4 regions of the Burkholderia sp. BCC1999 genome follow, and region 1 is predicted to be linked to each of the others. Evidence: predicted binding sites of a transcription regulator. Region 1 holds the regulator's gene; each other region holds the start of a gene.
What was found. The regulator LexA, encoded in region 1, represses DNA repair genes until DNA is damaged. The targets are predictions, from matches to a motif close to ACTGTATNNNNATACAGT.
Positions count from the first base shown of each region.

Region 2: recA (recombinase RecA) is a predicted target of LexA. The motif match lies at 3,272-3,289, and genes of this name have one in related genera.
Region 3: imuA (translesion DNA synthesis-associated protein ImuA) is a predicted target of LexA. The motif match lies at 3,742-3,759, and genes of this name have one in related genera.
Region 4: U5809_RS10720 (DUF2471 family protein) is a predicted target of LexA. The motif match lies at 1,612-1,629, and genes of this name have one in related genera.

Region 1 is NZ_CAJPHP010000012.1:123,516-128,921, forward strand. It holds gene cysW (sulfate ABC transporter permease subunit CysW) at 1-76, opposite strand, end outside; gene cysT (sulfate ABC transporter permease subunit CysT) at 73-966, opposite strand; gene U5809_RS19050 (sulfate ABC transporter substrate-binding protein) at 1,088-2,125, opposite strand; gene lexA (transcriptional repressor LexA) at 2,390-3,037, shown strand; gene U5809_RS19065 (hypothetical protein) at 3,064-3,399, shown strand; gene U5809_RS19070 (DUF2939 domain-containing protein) at 3,429-4,139, shown strand; gene U5809_RS19075 (universal stress protein) at 4,225-4,722, opposite strand; gene nodI (nodulation factor ABC transporter ATP-binding protein NodI) at 5,055-5,406, shown strand, end outside.
Region 2 is NZ_CAJPHP010000016.1:132,085-137,490, reverse strand. It holds gene sucC (ADP-forming succinate--CoA ligase subunit beta) at 1-436, opposite strand, end outside; gene U5809_RS23355 (DUF2889 domain-containing protein) at 505-1,113, opposite strand; gene recX (recombination regulator RecX) at 1,260-2,129, opposite strand; gene recA (recombinase RecA) at 2,129-3,199, opposite strand; gene U5809_RS23340 (response regulator transcription factor) at 3,385-4,113, shown strand; gene U5809_RS23335 (sensor histidine kinase) at 4,131-5,406, shown strand, end outside.
Region 3 is NZ_CAJPHP010000024.1:59,196-64,601, forward strand. It holds gene U5809_RS28360 (error-prone DNA polymerase) at 1-1,576, opposite strand, end outside; gene U5809_RS28365 (DNA polymerase Y family protein) at 1,583-3,088, opposite strand; gene imuA (translesion DNA synthesis-associated protein ImuA) at 3,021-3,728, opposite strand; gene U5809_RS28375 (ABC transporter ATP-binding protein) at 3,999-4,793, opposite strand; gene U5809_RS28380 (ABC transporter permease) at 4,795-5,406, opposite strand, start outside.
Region 4 is NZ_CAJPHP010000006.1:189,955-195,360, reverse strand. It holds gene U5809_RS10730 (NAD(P)H-dependent oxidoreductase) at 1-569, opposite strand, end outside; gene U5809_RS10725 (LysR family transcriptional regulator) at 656-1,549, shown strand; gene U5809_RS10720 (DUF2471 family protein) at 1,687-2,097, shown strand; gene U5809_RS10715 (NADPH-dependent 2,4-dienoyl-CoA reductase) at 2,123-4,156, opposite strand; gene U5809_RS10710 (AraC family transcriptional regulator) at 4,232-5,338, shown strand; gene U5809_RS10705 (aconitase X swivel domain-containing protein) at 5,278-5,406, opposite strand, start outside.

The DNA.
Region 1 (5,406 bases):
TGACGGGGTCGAGCCGTTTCGTGGCGCGCACGGCCGGCGACTGGGTTTTCAGCACGACGGTGGCCTCCTGGCTCATTGCTGGCCTCCTGCTGCGACGGCGGTGACGGCGGCGGGCGCGGGGCCGCTGGCGCCCTTGCTCGTGCGACGCTGCAGATACCACTGCAGCGTATTGATCAGCAGCAGCATCAGGAACGACACGACCAGCATCACGACCGCCAGCGCGGTCGCGCCCGCGTAGTCGTACTGCTCGAGCTTCGTGATGATCAGCAGCGACGTGATCTCGGATTTCATCGGCACGTTGCCGGCGATGAAGATCACCGACCCGTATTCGCCGAGCGCACGCGCGAACGCGAGCGCGAAGCCGGTGAGGAGCGCCGGCAGCACGGCCGGCAGCACGACGCGGCGGAACGTCAGCCAGCGCGATGCGCCGAGGCATGCGGCCGCTTCTTCCTGCTCGCGCTCGAAATCCTCCAGCACCGGCTGCACGGTGCGCACGACGAACGGCAGCCCGATGAAGGTCAGCGCGACCAGCACGCCGGCCGGCGTGAACGCGATCTTGATGCCGAGCGGCGCGAGATACTGGCCGACCCAGCCGTTGGTCGCGTAGACGGCCGCGAGCGAGATGCCGGCGACCGACGTCGGCAGCGCGAACGGCAGGTCGACGATCGCATCGACGAGGCGCTTGAACGGGAACGTGTAGCGCACGAGCACCCACGCGACGAGAAAGCCGAACACGGCGTTGATCAGCGCGCCGCCAAGTGCGGACGTGAACGTCAGCCGGTACGACGCGAGCACGCGCGGCGACGTGACGGCGGTGACGAACTGGTCCCACGACAGCGTCGCGGTCTTCAGGAACGTGGCGGCGAGCGGGATCAGCACCACGAGGCTCAAATAGGCCACCGTGATGCCGAGTGTCACGCCGAAACCGGGCAGCGCGCTCGGCTTGCGAAAGGTGTACGTCGTCATCGGATGCTCTTGCTGGGTCGATGCTGCTCATGGGTCCGACGCAAACGCCGGCGCAGTGAATCGCGCCGGCGGGCCGTCAGGGATGCGGCGCGCTGCATGGCGCGCCGCTGTCGTTATGGCTTTACTGCGGCTTGTAGATCGAGTCGAACACGCCGCCGTCCGCAAAATGCGTCTTCTGCGCATTCGTCCAGCCGCCGAACGTGTCGTCGACCGTGTACAGCTTCAGCTTCGGGAACTGCTTCGTCAGTTCCGCCGGCACGTTCTTCGAACGCGGCCGGTAGTAGTTGCGCGCCGCGATCTCCTGGCCCTGCGGGCTGTACAGGAAATTCAGGTACGCGTCGGCCAGCTTGCGCGTGCCCTTCTTGTCGACCACCTTGTCGACGACCGCGACGGGCGGCTCGGCCAGGATGCTCACCGACGGCACGACGATCTCGAACTTGTCGGTGCCGAATTCCTTCACCGACAGGAATGCCTCGTTTTCCCATGCGATCAGCACGTCGCCGATCCCGCGCTGCACGAAGCTCGTCGTCGCGCCTCGCGCGCCCGAATCCAGCACGCCTGCGTTCTTGTAGAGCTTCGTGACGAATTCCTTGGCCGTCTGCTCGTTGCCGCCCGGCTTGTGCACGGCGTACGCCCATGCGGCCAGGTAGTTCCAGCGTGCGCCGCCCGAGGTCTTCGGATTCGGCGTGACGATCGAGATGCCCGGCTTGGTCAGGTCGTCCCAGTCCTTGATCCCCTTCGGATTGCCCTTGCGCACCAGGAACACGATCGTCGACGTGTACGGCGACGCGTTGTCGGGCAGGCGCTTCTGCCAGTCCTTGTTCACGAGCCCCTTGTTCGCGAGCGCGTCGATGTCGTACGCGAGTGCCAGCGTGACGACGTCGGCCTGCAGGCCGTCGAGCACCGAGCGCGCCTGCGCGCCGGACCCGCCGTGCGACTGCTTGAAGTTGACGGTCTCGCCCGTCTTCGCCTTCCACTCCTTGCCGAACGCCTGGTTGAAGTCCTGATACAGCTCGCGCGTCGGGTCGTACGACACGTTCAGGAACGTCGTATCGGCCTGGGCATGCGTCGCGACGCCCAGCGCCGCCGCCGCGCCCAGCGCGAGTGTTGCGATCAGGCGGCCCACTCCGCCCACCAGCCCCGTATTGCGCTTCGCCATCCTTGGTTCTCCAGTGTTGTCGGTATTGCGATGTCGGGCCAGTCTAACGAACGGGTTACATGATTAAAAATAATCGTTCTTCATTTTTTAATACTCAAAAGTGCTAACGCAGACGGGATGGACGGTTGCGGCAGATAAACCGCCGTCCGGACGTCGCGAAATCACGCCGGAACCGGCGTGATCGCGTCGAACCTCAAGTAACACTTGAAATTCCCGAAATACTGTATAAAAATACAGCTCACTGTCTATCCATACAGTTGAGCCATGACCAAACTCACCGCCCGTCAGCAGCAAGTGTTCGACTTGATCCGTCGCGCGATCGAGCGCTCCGGATTCCCGCCCACCCGCGCCGAGATCGCGGCCGAACTGGGCTTCAGCTCGCCGAATGCGGCCGAGGAGCACCTGCGTGCGCTGGCACGCAAGGGCGTGATCGAGCTGGCTGCCGGCGCGTCGCGCGGCATCCGCCTGCTCGGCATCGACGATGCCCCGCACCAGTTCACGCTGCCGCACGCCGGCCTGATGCAGTTGTCGCTGCCGCTCGTCGGCCGCGTCGCAGCCGGTAGCCCGATCCTTGCGCAGGAGCACATCTCGCAGCACTACGCGTGCGATCCCGCGCTGTTCACGAGCAAGCCCGACTACCTGTTGAAGGTGCGCGGCCTGTCGATGCGCGACGCCGGCATTCTCGACGGCGACCTCCTCGCCGTGCAGAAGCGCACGGAAGCGAAGGACGGCCAGATCATCGTCGCGCGTCTCGGCGACGACGTCACGGTCAAGCGCCTGATGCGCCGGCCGGGCGGTCTCGAGCTGATCGCGGAGAACCCGGATTACGAAAACATCTTCGTCAAGGCCGGCAGCGCGGAATTCGCGCTGGAAGGCATCGCCGTCGGGCTGATCCGCTCGGGCGAACTCTGACATTCCGTCTCGCTGAGGAGAACATCATGGAACGCCTTGCCCGCCTGCTGCCTTTCCGTCAATTCGGTCGCCTGCGTCATCTGCGCGGCCGGACGCCCTGCGCACCGCTCTCCGCGGCCGCGCCCGTGCAAGAAGAAGTCGCAGTCGATCGGCAGGCGTCCCTGCTGCCGTCGGCGCTCCCCGCGTTCGCGCGGGTATCGCTGAACGCCGGCCTGAATCACGCGGAACCCGCGCGCCGCGCGCCGGTGCGCGTCTATCACGGCCGTTCGCGCCTGATCATGGTCGGTACGATCGATGCTGTATGCCGGATGATCGACCGCTGCATCGCAGAGGAACGATCGGCTACGCCTGGCGGTCTCTGATTGCGGAACATCCCCGCACCGGAGGCAACGTGACTGGATCTTCGGGCCGCGCACGGCGGCTCAAGCCCCTGCTGATCATCGTGCTGGCCGTCGCCGTCGTGGCGGCGATCGGCTATGCGTACGCGTCACCGTATGTCGCGCTCGGTCGCCTGAAATCGGCGATCGACGCGCGCGATGCGCAGGCCATCAGCGAATATGTCGATTTCCCGTCGCTGCGCATCAGCCTGAAGCAGCAGGTCACGGAAGAGTTGATGCGCCGGATCGACGCGGTGAAGAAGAACAATCCGTTCGCAGTCATCGGCGCGCTGATCGGGTCCGCACTGGTCGGCCCGCTGGTCGATGCGTACGCAACACCGGAGGGTGTGGCCGCGCTGATGAGTGGGTTGCCGCCACGCGGCAATCCGGGAGAGCGCCCGCCCGACTGGTCGAATCAGCCGCAAGGCAATGCACCGGCAAACACGCCGGCCACACCGCAGGCCAATCCGGCACCGGCAAGCACCGCCGCTCCGGGCAACGACGCGGCGGCTGCGTCATCGCCGGCACCCACCTCTGCCACACCGGCCGGTGCGAACGATGCAACGCATGCGCCGCATCAGCAGCAAACCAGCGCGGGCTACCGGAATATCGACGAATTCGTCGTGACGTACCAGCGCAGTGCCGACGGCACGCGCTACGCGGCGGTATTTCACCGCTTCGGGCTGTTCTCGTGGAAATTGTCCGCGATCGACCTGCACGCGTAGCAGGCCGCGCGGTACCCGTGCCGCTGATGCGGCACGGCGCCTGACCTGCGCGCATCGCCGGTCGGGCCGTCATCGAATCATTCGATCATTTGCCGTTCGCCGTCGCGGCTTCCCGCTCGCGGGCGATTTCTTCCTTCTGCTCCTGTGCCGACGAACACGCCACCAGGATGCTGCAGTTCACGCGATCGAGCAGTTGCGTATTGCCCGACCCCATCCACCATCTCGACAGCCCGCTGCGGCAGCGGTGGCCGACGACGACGAGGTCAACCTTCAGTTCCGTCGCGAGATTCGCGATTTCGTCGATCGGATAGCCAAATGCGAAATGGCCCTCGGCCTGCACACCGCGCTCACGCAGCCAGTTCACGCCTTCCTGCAGGATTTCACGCGCGGTTTCCTCGAACCGTCCGCACGCGACATCGGTCAGCAGACCCGCGCTTTGCGCAATGCTCGAACGCATGTCGACGACCGACAGCAAGTGCGTTTCGGCCTTCAGGTCCATTGCGAGATTGGCACCGCAGCGCAGTGCCTTGCGCCCTTCGAGCGTGCCGTCGTAACACAGCAAAATCTTGTTGTAGCTAGCCATGAAACCTCCCTATCGCGACAACGAGCCTACGCATTCATCATGGTGCGCCGCAATTCAGGACGCAAGGGATGGAAAACGCTGATTCGCCCCGCTCGGCGCGTGCGCGATGATGCAGTGCACGATCGGTGCGTGCATGCATCGCACCGTGCAGGCATGCCCTGAAGAGACGCAGCCGATGCACTAGAATGGCCCGTCCGTACTCCAGCGGGCCATCAACACGCCGGCGTCGCGCGCTTCGGTCATGCCCGTGTGACAAGCAATCGCGCGATCCGTTCGCCAACCGGCCACGCATCGGGCCGCCAGGCGCGCCCGCTTACAACGACAACATGCCCATGTCCGTCGCACCGATCGATTTCCGCAACGTCGAAAAGCGCTATGGCGACAAGCTCGTCGTCAACGACCTGTCCTTCAACGTGCAGGCCGGCGAATGCTACGGCCTGCTCGGTCCGAACGGCGCCGGCAAGACCACCACGCTGAAAATGCTGCTCGGTCTCGCGCATCCCGATGCCGGCACCATTTCCCTGTGTGGCGAACCGGTTCCATCGCGTGCGCGGCATGCACGCCAGCGCGTCGGCGTCGTCCCGCAATTCGACAATCTCGACCCCGACTTCACTGTCCGCGAGAACCTGCTCGTGTTCAGCCGCTATTTCGGGATGTCCGCGCAGGCCGCACGCGCACTCGTGC
Region 2 (5,406 bases), on a different contig from region 1:
TGTGGATCAGTTCCGGATGCTTTTCGGCGACTTCCTCGATGTCCATGCCGCCTTCGCTCGAACCCATCAGCACGATCTTCTGCGAGATGCGGTCGACGACGAGGCTGACATACAGTTCCTGCTTGATGTCGGCGCCTTCCTCGATCATCAGGCGGTTGACCTTCTGGCCTTCCGGGCCGGTCTGGTGCGTGACGAGCTGCATGCCGAGGATCTGGTTCGCGTATTCGCGGACCTGCTCGATCGACTTCGCCACCTTCACGCCGCCGCCCTTGCCACGGCCACCCGCGTGGATCTGAGCCTTCACGACCCATACCGGGCCGCCGAGCTCTTCCGCCACCTTGACGGCTTCGTCAACCGAGAACGCCGGCTTGCCGCGCGGTACCGCGACTCCGAATTTCCGCAGGATTTCCTTACCCTGGTACTCGTGAATCTTCATGCGTGATTCCCTTCAGTCTGAGAGTTGGATGAAAAGTCGCTTAAGACGCTTCTTCGAATGATTTCCGTTCATTCCTTCGTGCTGCCATCACCGGGCAGATCCGGCCGAAGCGGGCCATACCACCGCGGGTAGTACTGCCGCACGACCTCGCCGTCGAACCGCAGCGCACGGCAGCGGCCGAGCTGGAAAGGCGGTTCGGCGTGCGCGCCGTCGTGATCCGGCCCTTCGCCGCCCTCCTCGCGCACGTTCCACACGTCACCGGCGAACGCCTGGATCGCTGCCGTCGGCAGCACGGCGCACAGTTCGGTGAGATGGGAGCAGCCTGCGACGCCGGCGAGCAGCCGGTTCGCGTTGCGGCGGAAATTGCGGAAGAGATTGAGCCCGATGAGGGCCCGATAGGCAGGAGGGGCGGATTGACAGTGACCGGGATAGGGCACCCATTCCGAAGACGCTTCGGCGTCGACGACATTGAGTTCACGATCGATAGTCACGCGCAGCCAGAGTTCGTGGATCGGCAGGCCTTGGGGCCGGATGCCCGACGCAAGCGCGACATCGCGCGGCTTGTGGTCGGTCAGGCAGGCTTCGATGTCCCACAAGCCGTCGCCGCGCTCGTAAGCTTCCGCTCGGATTGCGCGTCGATGTCGCAACTGACGGGGCACGGGCTCGGATAGCGGCATGCTGGAGGTTGAGGCCGAAGAGGAAAACCCATGGATTTTAGCATATTGGGTATTTGAGACAGTTTGACGCGACGGCGGGTATTCCCGCCTGTCCGGAGGTGGTTGCATTGCAGCAAAATCGCGCGCCACGCGCGCGACCGGACCGGTCAGTCGTCGATCAGGAAATCGTCGCCGACCTTCAGCAACTTCACGATGGTCGCGCTCGAGAAGCCGCGTGCGGCCAGAAAGCGCGCCTGCTTCGCACGCTCGGCCGGCGTTTGCGGCAGTGCACCGAATTTCTTGCGCCAGACGGCCTGCGCACGGGCCCATTCGGTCTCGCGCAGCTGCGCGTTCACTTCCTCGACGAGCGTGTCGCCCACTGCATGACGCTTCAGCTCGCTGACGATGCGCGCGACGCCGACACGCGATGCGCGGCGATGCACGAGGCTCTCGGCGAAGCGCGCGTCGGACAGCCAGCCTTCCTTCTCCAGCGCATCGAGCACCGGCTCGACCGATTCGTCTTCGCCGACGTAAGGCGCGAGCTTGCGCGCGAGTTCCGCGCGACTGTATTCACGCCTGGACAGATAACCGAGCGCGCGGCCCTTCAATGAACGTGGCGGTTTCGACGACTTGCGTTCGGCGGCGCCCGGCGTGTCGCTGGATGAAGTACCGGCAGACGCGCCGGACGCACGGCGCGTGCGGCGCGGATGCTGACTGCTGCGTGTATAGACGTCTTCCCTTGCCGGCGCTGAGGAATCGGCTGCGCGGTCACCGGGGAAGCTGACACCGGACACGCGACGGCGTGACCGGTCGTGTGCGTCGAACGATTCGTCGTTGTCGAACGGATCGTCCGGCGCGGTAATCTCAAACGAAACGAGGGCATCGTCGGATGCCCTCGTCGCGGTGCGGTTCGCGGCATGGCTGCCTGCGACCCGCCGGTCGGCGCCCGAGGATCCTGCTCGCCGGCCGGAACGACCCGCCGCTTCGGGCGCGTCGCTCTCCTCCGGCTTGCCAGCCTGACCTCGGCGCACAACCATCACTCTTCTTCGTCCAGCGCCTCGGCTTCGTTGGCTACGCCATCGGGCATGCTGACGACGCCGAGCGATTCGCGGATGCGGTTCTCGATCTCGCGCGCGATTTCCGGATTCTCGCGCAGGAATTCACGCGCGTTGTCCTTGCCCTGGCCGATCTTCTCGCCGTTGTAGCTGTACCAGGCGCCCGCCTTGTCGACGATCTTCGCCTGCACGCCGAGATCGATGATCTCGCCCTGACGCGAAATGCCTTCGCCATACAGGATGTCGAAGATTGCTTCGCGGAACGGCGGCGACACCTTGTTCTTGACGACCTTCACGCGGGTTTCGTTACCGATCACCTCGTCGTTCTTCTTGATCGAGCCGATCCGGCGGATATCGAGACGCACCGACGAATAGAACTTCAGTGCGTTGCCGCCCGTCGTGGTTTCCGGGTTGCCAAACATCACGCCGATCTTCATCCGGATCTGGTTGATGAAGATCACGAGGCAGTTGGTACGCTTGATCGTGCCGGTCAGCTTGCGCAGCGCCTGCGACATCAGGCGGGCCTGCAGACCCGGCAGCGAATCGCCCATCTCACCTTCGATTTCGGCCTTCGGCACGAGCGCCGCGACCGAGTCGATGACGATCATGTCGATCGAGCCCGAGCGCACCAGCGCGTCGGTGATTTCGAGTGCCTGCTCGCCGGTGTCCGGCTGCGAGATCAGCAGCTCCGGCACGTTCACGCCGAGCTTCGCTGCATATTGAACGTCGAGCGCGTGCTCGGCGTCGATGAACGCTGCGGTGCCGCCCAGCTTCTGCAGTTCGGCGATGACCTGCAGCGTGAGCGTGGTTTTACCCGACGATTCCGGACCGTAGATCTCGACGACCCGGCCACGCGGCAAGCCGCCGACGCCCAGTGCGATATCAAGACCCAGCGAGCCCGTGGAGACGACCTGGATATTCTCGGTCGCCTCGCCGTCGCCCATGCGCATGATCGACCCTTTGCCGAACTGCTTCTCGATCTGCGCGAGTGCGGCCGCCAGCGCCTTGCTCTTCTCGGCGGTCATCCCGGAGCCCTTCTTGCTATCTTCCATGAATCGTCCTTTGCTATGATGAGCAGCGTCTGTGAAAGGCGCGCCCGCTTTCAAGCGCCGCCGAATGCAGACACTGTATAAAAAAACAGTAGTTTATGCAAGCCCGCAATGCAGGGCGTTGTACACGAATAACTCCGGAGACAGCCGCGTCGGCGCGAACGCCCCGCCGGCAATCGGTCAGCAACATGCGAATCCTCATCGCCGAAGATGACAGCATACTCGCGGACGGCCTCACCCGGTCACTCCGCCAATCGGGCTATGCGGTCGATCACGTGAAGAGCGGCGTCGATGCCGACACCGCGCTGTCGATGCAGACTTTCGACCTGCTGATCCTCGATCTCGGGCTGCCGAAAATGTCCGGGCTCGAGGTGCTCAAGCGCCTGCGTGCGCGCAATTCCAACCTCCCCGTGCTGATCCTGACCGCCGCCGACAGCGTCGACGAACGCGTGAAGGGGCTCGACCTCGGCGCCGACGACTACATGGCCAAGCCGTTCGCACTCAACGAGCTCGAGGCGCGCGTGCGCGCGCTGACCCGGCGCGGCGCGGGCGGCGGCCCGACCGTCGTGCGCCATGGCTCGCTCGCGTTCGACCAGGTCGGCCGCATCGCGTATGCGAACGATCACGTGCTCGATCTCTCCGCGCGCGAACTCGGCCTGCTCGAAGTGCTGCTGCAGCGAATCGGCCGGCTCGTGTCGAAGGAACAGCTCGTCGATCACCTGTGCGAATGGGGCGAGGAAGTCAGCAACAACGCGATCGAGGTCTACGTGCACCGGCTGCGCAAGAAGATCGAACCGAGCGGCGTGCGGATCTCGACCGTGCGCGGCCTCGGCTACTGCCTCGAGAAGGTCGCGCCCGCCGCGCCGGCCGACACGACAGCGCCCCAGCCCGCGGTGGCCGGCACGCCGCTGCGCTGACACCGGGCGTCGCCGCGATGGCCACGCCGGCCCATTCCCGCCACCCGACCGGCGCGCCGTCGTCGGCCGCCGACGATGCGCGCGACGCGCGCTACGAGAACCCGTTCGCGCCGCCCGACGAAACCGAGTCGCCCGAGACACCGCGCCCGCGCTCGCTGTTCGGCGAAATCCTCGACTGGATGCTCGCGCCGCTGTTGCTGCTGTGGCCGATGAGCATCGCCGTCACCTACCTCGTCGCGAAGACGATCGCGAACAGCCCGTTCGACCGTGCGCTCGAAACCAACGCGTACGTGCTCGCCCGGCAGATTCATCCGGTGAACGGCGTGGCCGAGCTGACCTTGCCAGAACAGACGCGCGACTTCCTGCGCGCGGACAACGTCGACAGTGTTTACTTCCAGGTACTCGGCACGCGCGGCGAACTGGTCGCCGGGGAAGCCGACATGCCGCTGCCGCGCGACGAGGACCGCCCGCCGCCGGGCGTCGTCGTGTTTCGCGACGACCTGCTGCGCGGCAACGACGTGCGCGTCGCGTATACGACGGTCGCGCTGCCGCAATCGAGCGGCACGCAGCCCGTGCTCGTGCAGGTCGGAGAAACGCTCGACAAGCGCAACGCGCTCGCGAACGACATCATCAAGGGCGTGATCCTGCCGCAGTTCGTGATCCTGCCGCTCGCGATCCTGCTCGTCTGGTTCGGGCTGTCGCGCGGGCTCGCGCCGCTCAACGCGCTGCAGGCGCACATCCGCGCACGGCGGCCCGACGACCTGTCGCCCGTCGAGGCGCAGCGCGCGCCGCCCGAGATCGAGCCGCTCGTCACATCGTTCAACGACCTGCTCGCGCGTCTCGAACAGAACATGGCGCTGCAGAAGCGCTTCATCGCCGACGCCGCGCACCAGATGAAGACGCCGCTCGCGGGCCTGCGCACGCAGGCCGAGTTCGCGCTGCGCCACCCGGTCCCGCCCGACGTGCAGCGCTCGCTCGAACAGATCGCGACGAGTTCCGAGCAAGCCGCGCGGCTCGTCACGCAATTGCTGGCGCTCGCGCGCGCCGAAAACCGTGCGAGCGGGCTCATGTTCGAGCCGGTCGAGATCGCCGCGCTCGCGCGGCGCGCGGTGCGCGACTGGGTGCAGGCCGCGCTCGCGAAGCGGATGGATCTCGGCTACGAAGGGCCGCCGGACGATGCGCCGCTCGACGTCGACGGCAATCCGGTGATGCTGCGCGAGATGCTCGGCAACCTGATCGACAACGCGATCCGCTACACGCCCGAAGGCGGCCGCATCACCGTGCGCGTGCATG
Region 3 (5,406 bases), on a different contig from region 1:
CGACCGGCACGAGCCGCGTGAGCTTGCCGCGGCTGATCACGAAACCGCCCGAGTGCTGCGACAGATGACGCGGAAAGTTCAGCAGCCGCGCGGCGAGCCGGGCCCACGCCTGGATGAGCGGCGTCGCGGGATCGAGCCCGGTCGTCGAGAATTGCTGCAGCAGGTCGCGGCTGCCGTCGAACCAGCGGTGCGCTTTCGCGACACGATCGACCAGCATCGGATCGACGCCGAGCGCCTTGCCGGTCTCGCGCAGCACGCCGCGCGGACGATAGGTCGAGACGGCGGCCGCCAGTGCGGCGCGGTTGTGCCCGTACTTCTTGTAGATATGCTGAATCACTTCTTCCCGGCGCTGATGCTCGAAATCGACATCGATATCGGGCGGCTCGCCGCGTTCCACGCTGATGAAGCGCTCGAACAGCATCGTGCTCTGATCGGGATCGACCTCGGTGATGCCGAGGCAGAAGCAGACGACGGAGTTCGCCGCCGAGCCGCGCCCCTGGCACAGGATGTTCTGGCTGCGCGCGTATTTGACGATGTCGTAGACGGTCAGGAAGAACGGTTCGTAGCTCAGTTGTGCAATCAGGTCGAGTTCATAGCGGATCTGCTTCTCGACTTTCTCCGGAATACCCTGCGGATAGCGCCCAGCCGCCCCTGCCCGGGTTTCCTGTTCCAGATAGCTCGTCGGCGTGAGCCCCTTCGGCACGATCTCGTCGGGATACTCGTAGCGAAGCGAGCTGAGTTTGAAATCGCACGCATCGAGAATCGCGCACGTCTGCGCGATCTCGTCCGCCGAATACAACTGCCCGATTCGCTGCCGCGAACGCAAATGCTGTTCCGCATTCGGCGCCAGTGCATAGCCGCACTCCGAAACCGGCATCCCGACGCGGATCGCCGTCATCACGTCCTGCAGTTCCTTGCACGAGCGCCGGTGCATCGTCACGTCGCCCAGCGCGACGATACGTACGCCCCGCCGCTCACCGGCCGCACGAATCTCCTCGCGCTGCGCGCCATCCAGCGCGCGCTGCAACTGCACGAGCCCGAGCCGCGCACGTTCGCCGAACGTCGTGCGAAACCACGCAACCTGTGCATCGAGCACGTCGGCCCGCACCGGGTACGCGGGCACGAGAATCGCGAAGCAATCGGGCATGCCGCGCAAGTGTGCGAACTTCGCAGGCGGCGCCGACAGCATCCGCGACGTCAGCGTGTAGGTCCCCTTCGGCGCTTCCATCCGCCGCCACGAAATCAGCTCGGAAAGATTGCCGTACCCCTCGCGATTCTGCGCAAGCAACACGAGCCCGAACGCACCGGGGCCCGGATCGTGGCCGGGCGCGACTTCATCCGGCGTGACGTCGAAGTACGAACCGATGACGAGCGGCAGCCCTTTCGCTTTCGCCGCGACGTGCATGCGCGGTGCGCCGGCGAGCGAGCATTCGTCGGTGATCGCGATCCCGCGATAGCCGAGTTCCGCCGCACGCTCGACCAGTTCTTCCGCATGCGACGCGCCATGCAGGAACGAAAAGTTCGAACGGCAGAACAACTCCGCGTAATCGGGCAGCCAGCTGAATTCCGCAACCATCTTCGTTCACCCGAACAAGCCGTGCAGGAACCAGTGCGGCTCGGACTCGCTCCCCGCCCGCTCCTTGAACACCCAGTAGCACGCCCCGGCCTCGTCCTGCGCAACGCAGTAATCGCGTGCAGCAAACTGACCGTCGAACCACCCGGCCTCGATCCGTTCCACCGACGACATCATCCTGAGCGGCGTATGAAATACCGGCCGGTCCCCGCGCATCAACAGCGGCAGCGGCTCGGCGAGCAGCCACGCGGGCCTCGGCGGCACCGCCGGCGGCCCGCCAGCCGGCTTGCCGGCCTGCGCATCGAGCGGCAGCCAGCGGTTCGCGGCCTCGGGCCGGTGATCGGCAACCGGGGCCGCACGCAATACGTTCTCCGCGCCCAGCCGCGCGACCAGTAATTCGAACAACCGCGCACGCGTCTCGCGCGTACCGCCCGGCTCCGGGAAGAGATCGTCGGCCGGCGGCGCGACCGATTCGACGCGCGTCGCCTTCAGGCGCACCGCGATCACCGCGGCCGGCAACTCGACGCGCGCGAGCCGCTCGCCGAGCAGCCGCATGAAATGCGCCTCGTCGCGCACGGGTGCGGCGAACGCGAGTTCGAGCGGTGTCGGCGGCACGGCCTGGCGGCCGCGCTCGTGTTCGAGATCGAACGTCATCGCGGCCAGCGACAGCTGCCGCGCGGCCAGCCAGCCGCACAGCTGCACGACGAGCCGTCGCGCGGCGAACAGCACGGCTTCCGCGTATTCGACGCGCTCCGGCAATTCGAGCCGCACGTCGAACACCGGCGGCACCGCCATCCACGCCAGCGGCTCGACCGCGTCGCCGTATGCGCGATCGAGCGCGGCCAGCAACGCGGGGCCGCAGCGGCGCTGCAACCCCGCGCGCGGCAGACCGCGCAAATCGGCGAGCGTGCGGCAGCCGAGGCCGTCGAACCAGCCCGCATACGGACGCGCATCGGGCAGCAGCACGCAGGGCAGCCGATCGAGCGAGCGGATGAGCGATGCATGGCCGGCAACGCGGCGGCGGATGCGTGCGCGCGCAGACGTACGCGCAAGCAGCCACGCGCCGCGCCCGGTCGGTGCGGCGGACAGGCGCGCCGCATAACCGAGCGCCGCGAGCGTCGCACGCACCTGGCGGCACAGCGACGGCAGGCCGCCGAACAGCCGCAGGCTCGAGCCGACGTCGACGATCAGCGTGGCTTCGTCGTCGAGCGCGACGCACGGCGAAAAGCGCAGCAACGCGAGCGCGACCGCGCGCAGCGCATCGGCCTCGCGCGCGGGATCGCGTTCGACGAGCTGCGTGTGCGGCGCGAGCGTGAGCACGCCGCCGCGCTTCATGCCCGCGCGCACGCCGTGCCGGCGCGCGGGCGCATCGGCAATCAGCACGACGCCTTGTTCGAGCACCGCGCAGCCTGCTTCGTCTGCTTCGCCTACGCCTTGCGCCGCGTCGTCAGACGGCGGCGGGGCGCACACGTCGAGCGGCAGGCGCGGCAGATGGATGCCGAGCAAGACGCGCATAGCGGCTCTCCACGATGGGCGACGGCAGGTCGAGCACGAGCGGCTCGCTGCGCGCGGGGCCGCGACGCTTGACGATGTCGAGCGACACGCCGCCCGGCACCGGATACAGCGCGACACGCAGCACGGCCGGCGACGGTTGCCGCGCAGCCGATAGCGGCCGCAGCATCACGAACAGCGTGTCGCCCGTGCGCGCGGCCGCGAGATGCAGGCGCCGCAGCGCATCGGGCCGCGCGTCCTGCCAGAGCAGCAGCGCGCCGCAACAGCCGGTCCTGAGCGCCTGCTCGGCGGCCCACAACGCATCGGTGCGGCTGCCGGCGCGCAGCCACAGCAGCGCGTCGGCCGGCACGCCGAGGCTGGCGAGCGCGGTTGCATGCGGCGATTGCGGCGGCGCGACGAGCGCGAGCGGACGCCGGGCGCTGACGGTGCGGGCCAGCGCGGGCGCGAGCAGCCGCATCTCGCCGCAGCCCGGCTGCGCGGCCAGCAGTTCGACGAGCCCGCCGACCGGCCAGCCGCCGCCCGGCAACTCGGCCGACAGCGGTGCGAAGCCGGTATCGATCGTGCGCGGGCCGCCGCGCGCGAGCTGGGAACCGCGCCAGAGCGACGGATGAAGGGATTCGGGAGAAATGGAGGATGCGAGCATGACGCCACCCACAACTGTATGGATATACAGTATATGGCAATGTGCTCGCGTCGCACAGCACCGGTGCGAAACCGGTTTTCATCAGAGGAAAAACGACGAGGAAGCCGGCGCGGCCGTCATGTTACGCCGCACCGCAGCGGGCGTGGCCGGATCGTGCCGCCCGAACGCGCTCCACCGCCATCCGGCCCGAATCGACGGGCCGGCACGCCAACCCGCCGGCGAACCGACACGACGCAGCACCCCGCACCGCGCCGGCCCGCCGGCTGCCCGTCAGCCGAGCAGCAATGCGTCGTCGTCGAGCTGCTCGTGGCGCACCTTCTCGAACATCTGCAGCAGGTCCGGCACATCGAGGCCCTTGCGTGCGTCGCCCGACACGTCGAGCACGACCTGCCCCTGGTGCAGCATCACCGTGCGGTCGCCGTAGTCGAGCGCCTGCCGCATGCTGTGCGTGACCATCATCGTCGTCAGCTTGCTCTCGGCGACGATGCGCGCGGTCAGCTCCAGCACGAACGCGGCCGTTTTCGGATCGAGCGCGGCCGTGTGCTCGTCGAGCAGCAGGATCCGCGACGGCCGCAGCGACGCCATCAAGAGGCTCACGGCCTGCCGCTGGCCGCCCGACAGCAGCCCGATCCGGTCGGTCAGCCGGTTTTCCAGCCCGAGGTTCAGGAGCCGCAGCTTGTCGCGGAACAGCTCGCGCGACGGCCGGTCGAGCGCCGCGCGGAAACCGCGCCGCACGCCGCGCGCCATCGCGAGCGCCATGTTCTCCTCGATCGTCAGCGCCTCGCAGGTGCCGGCCATCGGATCCTGGAACACGCGCGCGACGAGGTGCGCGCGATCCCACGCGGCCTTGCGCGTCACATCCGTGCCATCGATCGCGATACGCCCCGCATCGACCGGCTGGTCGCCGCTGACCGCATTGAGGAAGGTCGACTTGCCGGCGCCGTTCGAGCCGATCACCGCGACGAACTGGCCGTCGGGAATCTCGAGCGACAGCCCGCGCAGCGCGCGCGTCTCGATCGGCGTGCCGGGATTGAACGTGAGTTTGAGATCTTGTGCGGACAGCATGTCATGCCCCTCCGTTCTTGCGCGCGAACAGCTTCTTGCGCGTCGCCGGCAGCACCAGCGCGATCGTGACGAGCGCGGCCGTCACGAGGTTCAGGTCCTGCGCCTTCAGCCCGATGAATTCGCTGTTCAGCGCGAGCGCGATGAAGAAGCGGTAGACGATCGCGCCGAGCACGACCGCGAGCGTCGTCAGCACGAGCCGGCGCGCGGGCAGCAGCGTTTCGCCGATGATCACGGCGGCCAGCCCGATCACGATCGTGCCGATCCCCATCGAGATGTCCGCGCCGCCCTGCGTCTGCGCGAACAGTGCGCCTGCGAGCGCGACGAGCGCGTTCGACAGTGCCATCCCGGCGAGCGTCGCGCGGCCGGTCGCGATGCCTTGCGCACGCGCCATCCGCGGGTTCGCGCCGGTCGCGCGCATCGCGAGGCCGAGCTGCGACGAGAAGAACCAGTCGAGGCCGAGCTTCGCGACCACGACGACGATCGCGAGCAGCGCCGGGCGCAGCACGTAGTCGGGCATCCAGTCGGGCTGCAGCACGGTGAACAGCGTCGGCTCGGTGATCAGCGGCACGTTCGGCCGGCCCATGATCCGCAGGTTCACCGAATAGAGCGCGAT
Region 4 (5,406 bases), on a different contig from region 1:
GGCAGCACGTCGAACCCCGGGTAATACAGCACGCCGTGCTGGATCGGGAACAGTATGTCGTCGATCGGCCCGTTGATGCCGCGCGGGCTGTAGTGCGATTCCCACCCGCCCGTCGTGACGATCACCATCGCCCGCTTGCCGGCAAACGAGCCTTCACCGTAGCGATCGCCCCAGTGCGTATCGGAATGCTCGCCGACGCCATACGCAAACCCGTACGCATACACCCGCTCGACCCAGCCCTTCATGATCGCCGGCATCGAGAACCACCACAGCGGAAACTGCAGGATCACCGCATCGGCCCACTTCAGCTTGTCCTGCTCGCGCGCGATGTCTTCGCTTTGCGTGCCCGTTGCGAACGCATGCTTCGAGTCCAGCGACGGATCGAATCGCGCGTCGGGCGCGCGACCGGTCACGTCGTTCGCGTCGAACGCCGCCTTCCAGTTCATCGCATACAGGTCCGTCACCTGCACGCTGTGGCCCGCCGCTTCGAGATGCTCGACGGCAAAGTCGCGCAGCGCGCCGTTCAGCGAACGCGGTTCGGGATGGGCATAAACGATCAGCACATTCATGTTCGTCACTCCGTTGATTGAATGACTGCAGGATGCCGCCGCCGAAGGTATATTTGAAATGAATTCCTGATATTCCAGGTATAGCCATGAACAATCTCAGACGACTCGACCTGAACCTGCTCGTCACGCTGGACGTGCTGCTCGCCGAGCACAACGTCACGCGCGCGGCCGAGAAGCTGAACATGTCGCAGCCGTCGGTCAGCGTGCAGTTGCAGAAACTGCGCGACGTGTTCGGCGATCCGCTGCTGCTGCCGGGGCCGCGCGGAATGCGGCCGACCGCGCGTGCGGAAGCGCTGCGCGAGCCGTTGCGGGACGCGCTGGAAGCCGTCGAACGCGCGGTGGTTCCGGCCACCCCGTTCGATCCGGCGACCGCGACGAACACGTGGCGCGTGGCCGCGACCGACTACGGCGAATCGACGATCGTGCTGCCCGCGCTGCACATGCTGCGCTCGGCCGCGCCCGGCACGCGGCTGGCCGTCGTCGAGCTCGTGCCGCCGCGCATCGAGCAGGATGCCGAACGGAACGGCATCGACCTGGCGTTCCACACGACGGAAGGGTCGCCAGCGGGCATGCGGCGCCTGCCGCTGTTCGTCGAACGTTACGTGCTCATCGGCCGCGCCGGACATCCGAAGCTGAAGCGGCGCCCGACGCTCGCGCAGTTCGGCACGCTCGAACACGTGATCGTGTCGCCCGACGGCGGCGGCTTCTTCGGCGTGACGGACGAAGCGCTCGCGAAAGTCGGCGCGGCGCGGCGCGTCGTGCTGTCGGTGCCGCATTTCCTGTTCGTGATGTCGGCTGTCGCGAGCACCGATCTCGTCGCGATGCTGCCCGAGCGGCTGGTGCGCGACGTGCCCGCGCTGCGCGTGGTGGACGCACCGGTCGAGGTGCCCGGCTATGAAATGTCGATGCTGTGGCATGAACGCGTGCATCGCGATCCGGCGCATCGGTGGCTGCGGGAGACCATCGCAGCAGCGGTCTGAAACGGCCCGGTTGCCGGACGGCTGCCATCTGCTGTCATCGGGGGCTTGAAAGTGCGCCAATCACTGTATATATTTACAGTGTTTCTGCGTCATTTGACCCGAATTCCGTCCCCGAGACGGTCTTTAGTGAGGCGACCATGTTCCAGTCATCCGCATTCGATCCCGAGCAACCCGGCTTCAACCCCGTCCACTTCGAGCGCGCCGCGCGGCAGGCGGTCGTCGATCTTCAGCGTGTCGTCGGCGGCCCCGCGCAGCGGGCGCTCGGCTTGCGGCGCCGCAGCCATCCGGCCGCCGTCCGCACGATGAGCTGGCAGGCGCTGCTGAATGTCGAGGAGCTGGCGTTCTCGAACTCCGGCTTCCTGAACCGCAACGATCCGATGGTCGTCGACGCCTTCATCCGGCTGCGCGACAGCCGGATGGTCGCCGCGGACGTCGAGGAATCCGTCGACTGGAAGCGCGACGACGACGATTTGCCCGCCGTCTATCTGATCGTCAAGGCGATGCTGGAAGCGGAAGAGCGCGAGACGCAACGCGTCGAGATGGAGTGACGGCGGCGCCTCGCGCGCCGTACCGCTACAGCCGCGCCGCGAGGCGCGCGCCCTGATCGATCGCGCGCTTCGCGTCGAGTTCGGCGGCCAGTTCGGCACCGCCGATCAGGTGCACCGAACGCCCGGCCGCCTGCAGCGGCGCGAGCAGCGCGCGCTGCGGTTCCTGCCCCGTGCAGAGCACGATCGTGTCGGCTTCGATCAGCTCGTGATCGGTGCGCTGCTCGCCGTACGACACGTGCAGCCCGCGCGCGTCGATCAGCTCGTAGTTCACGCCGCCGATCATCTTCACCTGCTTCATCTTCAGCGTCGCGCGGTGAATCCAGCCGGTCGTCTTGCCGAGCCCCTTGCCGAGCGGTGCAGCCTTGCGCTGCAGCAGCGTCACCTCGCGCGCCGGGGCCGACACCTGTGCACGCGTCACGCCGCCGCGCGTCGCGGCCGGGTCGGTCACGCCCCACTCGGCCTTCCACTCTTCGAGATCGAGCGCCGGCGATTCGCCGTCCTGCACCAGATATTCGGCGACATCGAAGCCGATCCCGCCCGCGCCGACCACCGCGACGCGCCGGCCGACCGGCCGCTTGCCCGCAAGCACGTCGATATAGCTGAGCACGTTCGGCCCGTCCTGCCCCGGAATCTTCGGGTCGCGCGGCGCGACGCCCGTTGCGAGCACGATCTCGTCGTAGCCGCCCGCGATCAGGTCGCTCGCATCGACGCGGCGGTTCAGGTGCAGGTTCACGCCGGTCAGCTCGACCTGGCGGCCGAAGTAGCTCAGCGCTTCTTGAAACTCTTCCTTGCCCGGCACCTGCTTGGCCATGTTGAACTGGCCGCCGATCTCCGACGCACCGTCGAACAGGTCGACGTGGTGGCCGCGCTGCGCGAGCACGGTCGAGCAGGCGAGCCCGGCCGGCCCCGCACCGACCACCGCGATACGCTTCGGCTGCTGCGCGGGCGTGTATTTCAGCTCCGTCTCGTGGCACGCGCGCGGATTCAGCAGGCACGACGCGACCTTGTTCTTGAACGCGTGATCGAGACACGCCTGGTTGCAGCCGATACAGGTGTTGATTTCATCGGCGCGGCCTTGCGCGGCCTTGACGACGAATTCGGCATCGGCGAGCAGCGGGCGCGCCATCGACACCATGTCCGCGCAGCCGTCCGCGAGGATCTGCTCGGCCACTTCCGGCCGGTTGATCCGGTTGGTCGTCACGAGCGGAATGCCGACCTCGCCCTTCATCTTCTTCGTCACCCACGCGAACGCGCCGCGCGGCACCGATGTCGCGATCGTCGGCACACGCGCCTCGTGCCAGCCGATCCCCGTGTTGATGATCGTCGCACCCGCGCGCTCGACGGCTTTCGCGAGCTGCACGGTTTCGCTCCAGTCACTACCGTCGGGAATCAGGTCGAGCATCGACAGCCGGTAGATCAGGATGAAATCGCGGCCGACCGCTTCGCGCGTGCGCTCGATGATCTCGATCGGCAGGCGGATGCGGTTCTCGTACGATCCGCCCCACTGGTCGGTGCGCTTGTTCGTATGCATCGAGATGAACTGGTTGATCAGGTAGCCCTCGGAGCCCATGATCTCGACGCCGTCGTAACCGGCTTCGCGCGCGAGCTTCGCGCACCGCACGAACGCGCGAATCTGCCGCTCGACGCCGCGCGCGCTCAACTCATGCGGCGCGAACGGCGAGATCGGCGACTTGATCTTCGACGGCGCGACCGCGAACGGGTGGTACCCGTAGCGGCCCGTATGCAGGATCTGCAGCGCGATCTTGCCGTCTTCCGCATGCACGGCGTCGGTGATCTCGCGATGCCGCCGCGCGGCGGCCGACGTCATCAGCGTGCCGCCGAACGGCTTGGTCCAGCCGGCCACGTTCGGCGCGAAGCCGCCCGTGACGATCAGGCCGACACCGCCGCGCGCGCGTTCGGCAAAATATTCGGCAAGCCGCGGCAGCGTCTTGCGGCTGTCTTCGAGGCCCGTATGCATCGAGCCCATCAGCACGCGGTTCTTCAGCGTCGTGAAACCCAGGTCGAGCGGCGCGAGCAGGTGGGGAAAGGTGGTTTTCATGATGGTCGAGCCCATAAGCGATGCCTGCCATCGTAGGCGCGCGCCGCCTTGAGCGTGAGGGGGCAAACAGCCATAATGCTTGTCATTTCCGGCCAAAACGACATGACTTCGCCACTCGCCAAGGACCGCCTCGGGCTGCGCCGGCCGACGATTCCGGTTGCCTATACGCGCCTGCTGCTGCAGGCGCTGGCCGCCCGCGGCGTCGACCTGGCCGCCGTGCGTGCCGGCACCGGCCTGCGCGACGCGGTACTGGCCGAACCGGACGCGCGCGTCGCGCCGTCGCAATGGGGGCGGCTCGTACTCAATGCGATCGAGATCGGCGGCGATCCTGGCATCGGGCTCGCGTTCGGGCTGCTGCTGAAGCCGACCGTGCACGGCTTTCTCGGCTATGCGACGCTGACCGCGCGGGACATCCGCGACGCGCTGTCCGTCACGCAACGCTACTTCCGGATGCGCAATCGCCAGTACCGGCTGACCTATGCGGAAGACGAACGCGGCGCGACGCTCGGACTGCACGGCGTGCAGGCCAGCCCCGTGCTGCAGCATCACGTGATGTTCGAGTTCGTGCTGACGGGGCTCGCGCAGAACATCTCGCAATGGTCCGGGCGCGCGTCGCCGCCGATCGAGCTGCGGTTCGCGTGGCCGGAGCCTGCGTATTTCGCACGCTATCGCGACGAGTTGCCGCCGGTGGAATTCGGCTGCGCGGCCAACGCGCTGTGGATCGCGCGCGACGTGCTCGACTGGCCGCTGCCGCTCGCCGATGAAGTCGCGCACCGGCAGGCACTCGTGCAGGTCGAGCGCGAGTATGCGCAGGTGCGTCAGGAGGAAGGTGATCTCGTCGAACGTGTGCGCGCGGAGCTGGCGCGCGCTGCAGGCGATTACCCCGGGCCGGACACGCTCGCCGATGCGCTGCTCGTGTCGACCCGCACGCTGCGGCGCCGGCTCGAAGAAGCCGGGGCGAGCTATCGGCAGTTGCTCGACGAAGCACGGTTTCGCGACGCGAAGCAGTTGCTCGCCGCGTCGGATCTCGACCTGAAGACGATCGCCGAGCGGCTGCAATTCACCGACCCGGCGAATTTCACGCGCGCATTCCGGCGCTGGGCCGGGCAGACGCCGAGTGCTTACCGTGAGGCAGCCGGCGGGTTGGGGGAACCGGCGTCGGGGCCTGCGTCACCGAGGTAGATCCGCGCGCCACCATCGCTCTCGCCCGCCTCGATCCGCACATCGCCCGACGCGGCGACGATCGCGTC